DNA from 2 places in the Bacillus sp. LH1 genome. Region 1 is predicted to be linked to the other one. Evidence: predicted binding sites of a transcription regulator. Region 1 holds the regulator's gene; the other holds the start of a gene.
The links. Region 1 encodes LexA, which represses DNA repair genes until DNA is damaged. Its sites were predicted from a motif close to CGAACATATGTTCG; they were not measured.
Positions count from the first base shown of each region.

Region 1 (5,033 bases):
TGATATGATGAATTGGAAGATAACAATAGAAAAGGTGAGTCATATTGGAACAAAATCAAACTGTAACTTTAAACATCTTATTAACAAGCGATATACATGGCACTGTTTATCCTATTCACTACCAAGATAACTCCCCAGCAGAACTTGGTTTAGCTAAAATTTCTACTCTTATAAAAAAAGAACGTTCCCAAAATACAAACGTTCTTTTAATTGATAATGGCGACTTTATTCAAGGAACACCATTTACTTATCATTATGTTACATACGAAAAAAACAAAAAAAACCCAATGTCCTTATTAGCAAATTACTTACAGTATGACGCTGCAATTATCGGCAATCATGAGTTTAATTACGGGATGGGTATATTAAATAACGCTGTGACTACTGCGAACTTCCCGTACCTATCAGCAAACATTTTAGATAAAAACATAAAGAAACCTTATTTCGGAAAACCTTATATAATCAAACAGATTGAATCCAATATAAAAATTGCTATTTTAGGGGTGACAACGCACTACATTACCAATTGGGAACAACCCCATCACATTAGAGACTTACAATTTGAAGATGCATTAGAAACAACGAAAAAGTGGGTTTCTTACATTCGCAAACATGAGAAACCAGATTTACTAGTCGTAGCGTATCACGGGGGAGTTGAACGAGATTTACAAACCGGGGTACCGACTGAAGTTTTAACAGGAGAAAACCAAGGATATGCAATGTGCCATGAAATTGACGACATAGATATTTTATTAACAGGCCACCAACACCGGGAAATTGCTCACACAATGGCTAACGGTGTAACAATTTTACAGACCGGATGTAATGGAAACTCAGTTGGAAAAGTAAAAATAACATTCGAAAAAACAAAACATAAATGGGTTAAAAAAGAGAGTTCTTCTGAATTATTATCTGTACAAGGAGTTGAGGCTGACCAAGATGTACTTTCATTGGTAGCCGATTACGAAGAGAAAACACAAAAGTGGCTTGATCAACCTATTGGAATCATTCAGGGGGATATGCAAATTTCAGATGCTATGCAAACTCGTTTGCATGATCATCCTTTTATCGAATTCATAAATAAAATACAGATGGATATAGCTAATGTATCAATTTCTTGTACAAGTTTGTTCCATAATACATCTCCAGGTTTCCCGGAACATGTAACAATGCGTGACATCGTTTCTAATTATATTTATCCAAACACATTAAAAGTAATTAGAATAACTGGAGCGGATATAAAAAATGCTCTTGAACTCTCTGCTTCTTATTTCACATTAAAAACAGATGGATCCATCACCGTAAGTCCTACCTACATAGAACCAAAGCCACAACATTATAATTATGATATGTGGGAAGGGATTTCATACGTATTAAACATTTCAAAACCAATTGGTGAAAGAGTAGAATCTTTACAGCATAACAGTGCTCCTCTTAATATGAATGAAGAATATGACGTTGTAATGAATAATTATCGTGCAAGTGGCGGGGGAAATTTCTTTATGTTTCAAAACAAACCGGTAGTAAAAGATATACCCACAGATATGTCTGAACTTATCGCTAATTATATATTGGAACATAAAACGATAGAAGCAACAGTTAATAACAACTGGAAAGTTATTAAATAACGATTTTTACATATAAAAAAGATGGGCTTCGCCCATCTTTTAATTTAATTTTGCATTATCTTGCTTTTTTAAAGCTTTTAATTTCGTCGGTGTAACATCTGTACCTTCTTCGTTAACAACTTTAATACCTTTAAGTTCGTTTAACATATTTTGACGAAATCCTTTTAAATATTGTTCACGTAGCGATTGACGCTCACGTTGCTCTTCTTCAGTTAAACCTTCAGCTTTTGCTTTTTTCGCTAAGAAGTTAATGCGTTCAACGAGTTCGTGATTAATCATCTCGAATCCCCCTTCTAATCAAAACTGATTATTATCATACAATAGTTACTCTTCTTTATCAAGCAATTGCTTCGTATACTCTACATATCTACGATGTACAGTCGCCTTTGAAACATTATGACCAAATCCACGTAATGTTGCTGCAATTTCTTCAAACGTGAGTTCACTTTTTCGCAAACGTACAATTTCCTCAATTGGCACTTCTTTTTTCTCTCTTCCTACACTTAAATGACGATTTTTTAAATTTTTTTCTGGACGATAACCTTTTTCTACTGCACGTTGCATACCTCGTTTAATTTTCAAATTATGAATCTTTCTTTGATATTCTTCAACAATACCAATAATATCTAATACCATTGAATCAGAATCCGACAATTGTAATTCACCATTATGTGTATGCGTATATACTTTTATGCCTTCTTTATGTAAACAATGCATTAACGCGATCTTCGCATTTCCTCTACCAAGACGCGTTTCATCTTGTATAAGTAACACATCAATTTGTTCGTCTCGAATTGTATCCAACACCTCTAATATACCGTCACGTTCAATTGTATATCCACTAGCCTGCTCTTCAATCACCTTAGTAACATTCATTTGATAGCGCTCAGCTAAATGCAATAATTCATCTTTTTGACGTAATAATGATGTTTCTTGCGCTTCTTTCGTTGTACTCACACGTGCATAAATAATTGCATTCATTTTGAACCCCTCTTTCTCCCTATTATTTCCCTATAGTGTAACATAAATCCGCCATTTGTTCGAACTTATGTTTGTAGAATGTTTTTTCACATGTTATACTTATTAATAAGAAAAATGAAAGAAAACGAGGTGTTAGAAAACATGGAAAAGTTAACGAAACGCCAGCAAGACATTCTCGACTTTATTAAGCTAAAAGTACAAGAAAAAGGATATCCACCTTCCGTACGTGAAATTGGTCAAGCAGTCGGCCTCGCTTCTAGTTCTACAGTGCACGGACATTTATCACGATTAGAAGAAAAAGGATACATTCGACGCGATCCAACAAAACCACGTGCCATTGAAATTTTAGGTGAAGACCGAATGGATACGGAAACACAATCTGTTATTCAAGTTCCAATTGTCGGAAAAGTCACTGCTGGGTTACCAATTACAGCGGTCGAAAGCGTAGAAGAACATTTCCCACTTCCAGCTAGTATTGTTGCTGGAGCAGACCAAGTGTTCATGTTACGTATTTCTGGAGATAGTATGATTGAAGCTGGTATTTTCGATGGAGATTTAGTTGTTGTTCGCCAACAGCAGTCTGCATATAATGGTGAAATTGTAGTCGCTTTAACAGAGGATAACGAAGCAACAGTTAAACGTTTCTATAAAGAAAAAGACCATTTCCGTCTACAACCAGAAAACTCTTCATTAGAACCTATCATTTTAAAACAAGTGTCAGTTATCGGGAAAGTAATTGGCGTATATCGTGATTTACATTAAAAATAACAAAAAGAAGATAATTACCGTATATAAATAAGGTAATTATCTTCTTTTTGTATTTTGATAGATTTCCATGCATTCTATTTCTTATTAACGAGTTTCAATCGTCACATCTCCCGCAGCCGTTTTACCGCTAATCTTTTTACTGCCATTTCCAATTGTTACATTTTTATTTTCTTCATTAAAAATTGTTACATCTCCAGCAGCACTTTGCCCAGTAATTACCGCATCTTGTGGTTTTTCCGATAAAGTAATATCTATATCTCCCGCAGTTGAACTGGCTTCTAGATTATACTTAGAATCATGATCTTGAATATTTATTTCCCCACTTGTTGTTTTTGCGGTCACTTTCCCTAATACCTTCTTAAAGTTCACCTCACCAGCTTTTGTCGATCCCTCCACATTCTTAGCCGTTACTTGTTTCAACTCTACTTCTCCAGCAAGTGTTCTAACACTTACGCTATCACTTTTCACATCACTCATTTCGATTTGTCCAGCAGATGAATTTACTTTTACATCTTGGTAAGAGCGTTCGGGCACAAGGAGAGTCAATTTAGACGTTTGAAACCTAAAATCGTAAAAAGAAAAATCAAATGAAGCACCTTTTTCTCTTTCCCCAATAATTTTTAATGTGTCACCATCTTCTGCGATACGAATCTCTTGTTTACGTACATCTCCCGATTGCTTTACATAAAAAGAAGAGTCAGGAGATTTTTGGACAATAATATCCCCGGCATCTAACTTAACTTCTATATTTTTTAATGTTTCGTTTTTAATTACATTTTCTTTATCGCCTTTTTCAGCAGTTTGTACTGCTTTTTCATATGTTTGGGAAATTCCTATTACTCCAATAATGATACAAGCGATAGCGATTAAAAATAGTTTTTTCATCATTTACTCTCCTTTTATCATTTTGAAGTTCCATATTACATATCGTACACACAATCTCTTAAACCACTTTGTACTATAAAAAGCGATAATACATAACAATAAACCTACCCCAACAAACGTTATACTAACGAAAAGATCCAACCATATAAAAGTACCCATAAATACTTTTCCAATAACGAAAAATGGTGTTACTACACTAGCAATACCACCGATCCAAAAAGAAAATATAAAAGCAATAATTGCGACTAACGGGCCTAACACAATAATAAAATTAAACAAACTAAGTCCAATCGCTGCCATAACAGCTCTTGTCACATTTGAAGTCGATGGATTTTTTTTCATTTCATCGAAGCGATACATCGCAAGTAATTCTTTCGCGATTACTTTCGGAGAACCAAGGCCCTGTATTATTTCCGATTCAGTTTTCCCCTCTTCTAGTCCAAACTGAAAGTGCTCTTCATAATCCAATAAAATATCTTGCCTCTCTTCCTCTGGTAACTTTCTAAGATAACTTGATAATTCTTTAAGAAACCCTTCTTTACTCATCCCATTCCACCCCTTCAATAATTTCTTGTACCCCTTTCGCAAAATCACGCCATTCTGTTACTAACAAATGAAATTGCGTCTCCCCTTGCTCTGTTAATTGATAATATTTACGAGGTGGCCCTTCCGTAGATTCCTTTAAATACGTTTGAAAATACCCTTCTTTCGTCAAACGACGTAATAAAGGGTATACTGACCCTTCCGATATTAAAAATTTATTAGAAATTT
Region 1 covers NZ_CM175007.1:3,594,106-3,599,138, forward strand. The annotation lists gene ACX9TM_RS18555 (bifunctional metallophosphatase/5'-nucleotidase) at 45-1,628, shown strand; gene ACX9TM_RS18560 (DUF896 domain-containing protein) at 1,668-1,907, opposite strand; gene ACX9TM_RS18565 (YneB family resolvase-like protein) at 1,953-2,609, opposite strand; gene lexA (transcriptional repressor LexA) at 2,751-3,371, shown strand; gene ACX9TM_RS18575 (DUF4097 family beta strand repeat-containing protein) at 3,462-4,265, opposite strand; gene ACX9TM_RS18580 (DUF1700 domain-containing protein) at 4,266-4,808, opposite strand; gene ACX9TM_RS18585 (PadR family transcriptional regulator) at 4,801-5,033, opposite strand, start outside.

Region 2 (5,033 bases), 1.4 Mb from region 1:
TTTTAGAATGGGTAGATTTATTAAAGCAATTACGCACTTTTATGAAAGACGGTAAAGAAGTTGCTAGTGATGAGGTACAAGGGGCAATGAAGAGATTAATGCAGAAGTGTTTAGAAATGGCCAATGGTGATGAAGCGTTTTTAGATAAGTTATGGGAAGTTAGAAAATCGAAGGAAGATTCACAGAAAATGAGCATGTATCCAATTGAAGAAGAACTTTTAGTGTATATGGATGAGGCTTTTCGTATTTATGATGAAAGGGAGAAGGATAAATGAGCATACTCGCAGAATATCGTTGGTATTTTTTAATTGGGGCAGAAATTGTATTTTGGTTATCAGCTATCGGTTTCTTTTCACTTCGCTACGGATTCCGTTTGAAAAAGGCGAGTTTTATTATGGGAATTGTACTCCTCGTAAATGAAGTGTTTATTTTAACTTTAGGAGTAGTGGACTATTATCAAACAGGAAAGTTCTCTAACTTTCAAATTATTACTGTAATTATTTTATTGTATGCAGTTTTCTACGGGAAAAAGGATTTGAAGAAGCTTGATATATTTGCACAAAAATCAGTTGCGAAATGGCGTAATGAACCGGCGCCTATTATTGAAGAACAGGTAGAATTAACAGGCATGGCCTATGCAAAGCAGGAAATAAAAAATTGGGTATTACATCTTGTTTTATTCGTTGGTGTGCACATATTCTTTTTCTTCGCGTATGGATTTATTCCATTTGAACAATGGGGTAATTGGTTAGAATCGGGAATCGTTTTAAATAAAGCTGCAAGTCGCGTGAGCCAAGTGTGGGCGATTGTATTTTTAGTTGATACAGCAATTTCATTTTCATATGTGATTTTTCCGAAGAAGGAGAAAGGAAAAGAAAAGCTACTTTCATAGTTGAAAGTAGCTTTTCTGGTATACAAATAATTTTTATAGGAGAGGATGACAATAGAAAAAAGAATCAGCTGTATATGTCTATTTCTCTTTAGTTTAGTAGCATGTTCACCATCTAGCACTACAATTGATAAGAAGAATGATGTCATTGTAAAGGGAGTAGGAACTTCCAATCTAGATAAATTCGAACAGTTCGTTATGAACGTTGATCAAGGGGAAGTTGATAAAATAAGAATTGTACAGTATACCGATGAAGGTGACCCGGTTTTTCAAACGTTAGAGCATAGTGGGAAAGATATCCTTTATGTGTTAGATAGTAGACAAGACAAGTTTGCTGGTGACCATAAAGGATTACATAAAGATAGTTGTAAAAGTATTGTTAAAGAGCAGCGCGAATCAGAAAGTACTTATCGGTTAACGGATTGTATGAATGAAGATGGACGCAATGGATATGACTTATTATATGTATCAAAAAAATAGAGTTAGTAGAGGAAGGAAGTATTTACTCCTTCCTTTTTCTATGTGTATATTGTCGAAAACTTTACCGAATATCTGTTCGTTTTTTTAGGTTTTTTATAGGTATTCGTGGTAAAATAATAATACAGATTTTTATGAGGAGGTCGGATTTTCTTGGAACGTCAATTTGAAATTGTCTCAGCGTATTCCCCGCAAGGTGATCAGCCGGTAGCTATAGAGAAGCTTGTAGAGGGAATTAATAGTGGAAAGAAAAAGCAAGTGTTGCTTGGAGCAACAGGAACGGGTAAGACATTTACGATTTCAAATGTCATTAAAGAAGTGCAAAAGCCAACACTTGTTATGGCTCATAATAAAACGTTAGCAGGTCAGTTATATAGTGAGTTGAAAGACTTTTTCCCGAATAATGCAGTTGAATATTTTGTTAGTTACTACGATTATTATCAGCCAGAAGCGTATGTACCACAAACAGATACGTTTATTGAAAAAGATGCGCAAATTAATGATGAAATTGATAAATTGCGTCACTCGGCAACGTCTGCATTATTTGAACGGGACGATGTAATTATTGTTGCGAGTGTTTCGTGTATATATGGCTTAGGTTCTCCAGAAGAATACCGCGAGCTAGTTGTTTCGCTTCGAGTTGGTATGGAAAAAGACCGTAATCAATTGCTTCGTGAACTTGTTGATGTACAGTATGGACGTAATGATATTGATTTCAAGCGTGGTACATTCCGTGTGCGAGGAGATGTAGTTGAAATCTTCCCGGCATCACTTGATGAGCATTGTATTCGAATCGAATTTTTCGGTGATGAAATCGATCGTATTCGTGAAGTAAATGCGTTAACAGGTGAAGTATTAGCAGAACGTGATCATGTAGCAATCTTCCCAGCATCTCACTTCGTTACACGTGAAGAAAAGATGAAGGTCGCTATTGAAAATATCGAAAAAGAATTAGAAGAGCGTTTAAAGGAATTAAATGATAACGGCAAGTTGTTAGAAGCGCAGCGTATAGAACAGCGTACACGTTATGATTTAGAAATGATGCGCGAGATGGGATTTTGTTCAGGTATTGAAAACTACTCCCGTCATTTAACACTTCGTCCAGCGGGGGCAACGCCGTATACGCTATTAGACTATTTCCCGAAAGATTTCTTAATCGTTATGGATGAATCGCACGTATCAGTACCGCAAGTAAGAGCGATGTATAACGGGGACCAAGCGCGTAAGCAAGTGCTTGTGGATCATGGATTCCGTCTGCCGTCAGCTTTAGATAATAGACCGCTCACATTCGATGAGTTTGAAGAGAAAACGAATCAAGTTATTTATGTTTCAGCAACGCCAGGACCGTATGAGTTAGAGCAGTCGCCAGAAGTAATAGAACAAATTATTCGTCCAACAGGGCTTTTAGATCCACCAATTGATATACGACCAATTGAAGGGCAAATTGACGATTTATTAGGAGAGATTCAAGATCGTATTGCAAAAAATGAACGTGTATTAATTACGACTTTAACGAAGAAAATGTCAGAGGATTTAACGGACTACTTAAAAGATGTAGGAATTAAAGTTAACTATCTTCACTCTGAAATTAAAACGTTAGAACGTATTGAAATTATCCGCGATCTTCGCCTCGGTAAATTTGATGTACTGGTCGGTATTAACTTATTACGAGAAGGATTAGATATTCCAGAAGTATCACTTGTAGCGATTTTAGATGCTGATAAGGAAGGGTTCTTACGTTCAGAACGTTCATTAATTCAAACAATCGGTCGTGCCGCGCGTAATGAAAACGGCCGCGTTATTATGTACGCAGATCGTATAACGAAATCTATGGGAATTGCGATTGAAGAAACGAAGCGTCGTCGTAGTATACAAGAAGCTTACAATGAAGAGCATGGTATTACGCCGAAAACGATTCAAAAAGGCGTTCGTGATGTTATCCGTGCAACGACAGCTGCTGAAGAGACAGAAACATACGAAGCAACTCCTGCTAAGAAAATGACGAAAAAAGAGCGCGAAAAGACAATTGCGAAGATGGAAGCAGAGATGAAAGAAGCAGCAAAAGCGTTAGACTTCGAGCGTGCAGCTGAACTAAGAGATTTACTATTAGAATTAAAAGCGGAAGGGTGAAAAAAGTGAGTAAGAGCAAGGATTTTATCGTTGTAAAAGGTGCTAGAGCACATAACTTAAAAAATATTGATGTAACCATTCCGAGAAATCAGCTTGTCGTTGTAACGGGATTGTCTGGTTCGGGGAAATCATCATTAGCATTTGATACGATTTATGCAGAAGGGCAGCGCAGATACGTAGAATCGTTATCTGCGTATGCGCGCCAGTTTTTAGGACAAATGGATAAGCCGGATGTGGACACGATTGAAGGATTGTCACCAGCAATTTCAATCGATCAAAAAACGACGAGTCGTAACCCACGTTCAACTGTCGGAACGGTAACGGAGATTTATGATTACTTACGTTTATTATTTGCACGAATTGGTACGCCAATTTGTCCGAATCATGGCATTGAAATTACGTCACAAACGGTAGAGCAGATGGTAGACCGTGTTCTTGAATATCCTGAACGTACGAAATTACAAGTGTTAGCGCCTATCGTTTCTGGGCGTAAAGGTGCGCATGTAAAAGTACTTGAAGATATTAAGAAGCAAGGATATGTTCGTGTTCGCGTTGACGGTGAAATGCTTGATGTATCTGAAGATATTGCGTTAGATAAAAACAAGAAGCATTCCATTGAAGTTGTAATTGACCGTATTGTTGTAAAAGAAGGAATCGCAAGCCGTCTTGCTGATTCACTTGAAAGTGCATTAAAGCTTGGCGGGGGACGAGTGTTAATCGATGTTATGGGAGAAGAGGAACTTCTGTTTAGCGAACATCACGCTTGTCCGCATTGTGGTTTTTCAATTGGAGAATTAGAGCCGCGTATGTTCTCATTCAATAGTCCGTTCGGAGCATGTCCTTCTTGTGATGGACTTGGTTCAAAGCTAGAGGTAGATTTAGAGCTTGTTATTCCTAACTGGGATTTATCATTAAATGAACATGCGATTGCGCCTTGGGAACCAACAAGTTCACAATATTACCCACAACTTTTACAATCTGTATGTAATCATTACGGCGTTGATATGGATGTGCCTGTAAAAAATATACCGAAAGATTTATTTGATAAAGTGTTGTACGGAAGCGGGGAAGAGAAAGTTTATTTCCGCTATGTAAATGAATTTGGTCAAGTAAAGGAAAATGAGATTTTATTTGAAGGTGTTATTCCAAACATTGAACGTCGTTATCGTGAAACGAGTTCCGATTACATTCGTGAGCAAATGGAAAAGTATATGGCAGAACAAGCTTGTCCAAAGTGTAAAGGTGGACGCTTAAAGCCTGAGAGTTTAGCTGTATTTGTTGGCAATAAAACGATTGCTGACGTAACGAAGTATTCAGTTCAAGAAGTACAAGAATTCTTCTCGAATGTAGAGCTAACGGAGAAGCAACAAAAAATAGCTCATTTAATTTTAAGAGAAATTCAGGAGCGCGTTGGGTTCTTAGTGAACGTTGGTTTAGATTATTTAACGTTAAGTCGTGCGGCTGGTACGTTATCAGGTGGTGAGGCGCAGCGTATTCGCTTAGCGACGCAAATTGGTTCTCGTCTAACTGGCGTACT
Region 2 covers NZ_CM175007.1:5,016,147-5,021,179, reverse strand. The annotation lists gene ACX9TM_RS26060 (MerR family transcriptional regulator) at 1-275, shown strand, start outside; gene ACX9TM_RS26055 (hypothetical protein) at 272-892, shown strand; gene ACX9TM_RS26050 (DUF4362 domain-containing protein) at 938-1,369, shown strand; gene uvrB (excinuclease ABC subunit B) at 1,520-3,496, shown strand; gene uvrA (excinuclease ABC subunit UvrA) at 3,502-5,033, shown strand, end outside.
Region 2: the regulator LexA is predicted to act here: its motif matches at 1,435-1,448, upstream of uvrB (excinuclease ABC subunit B).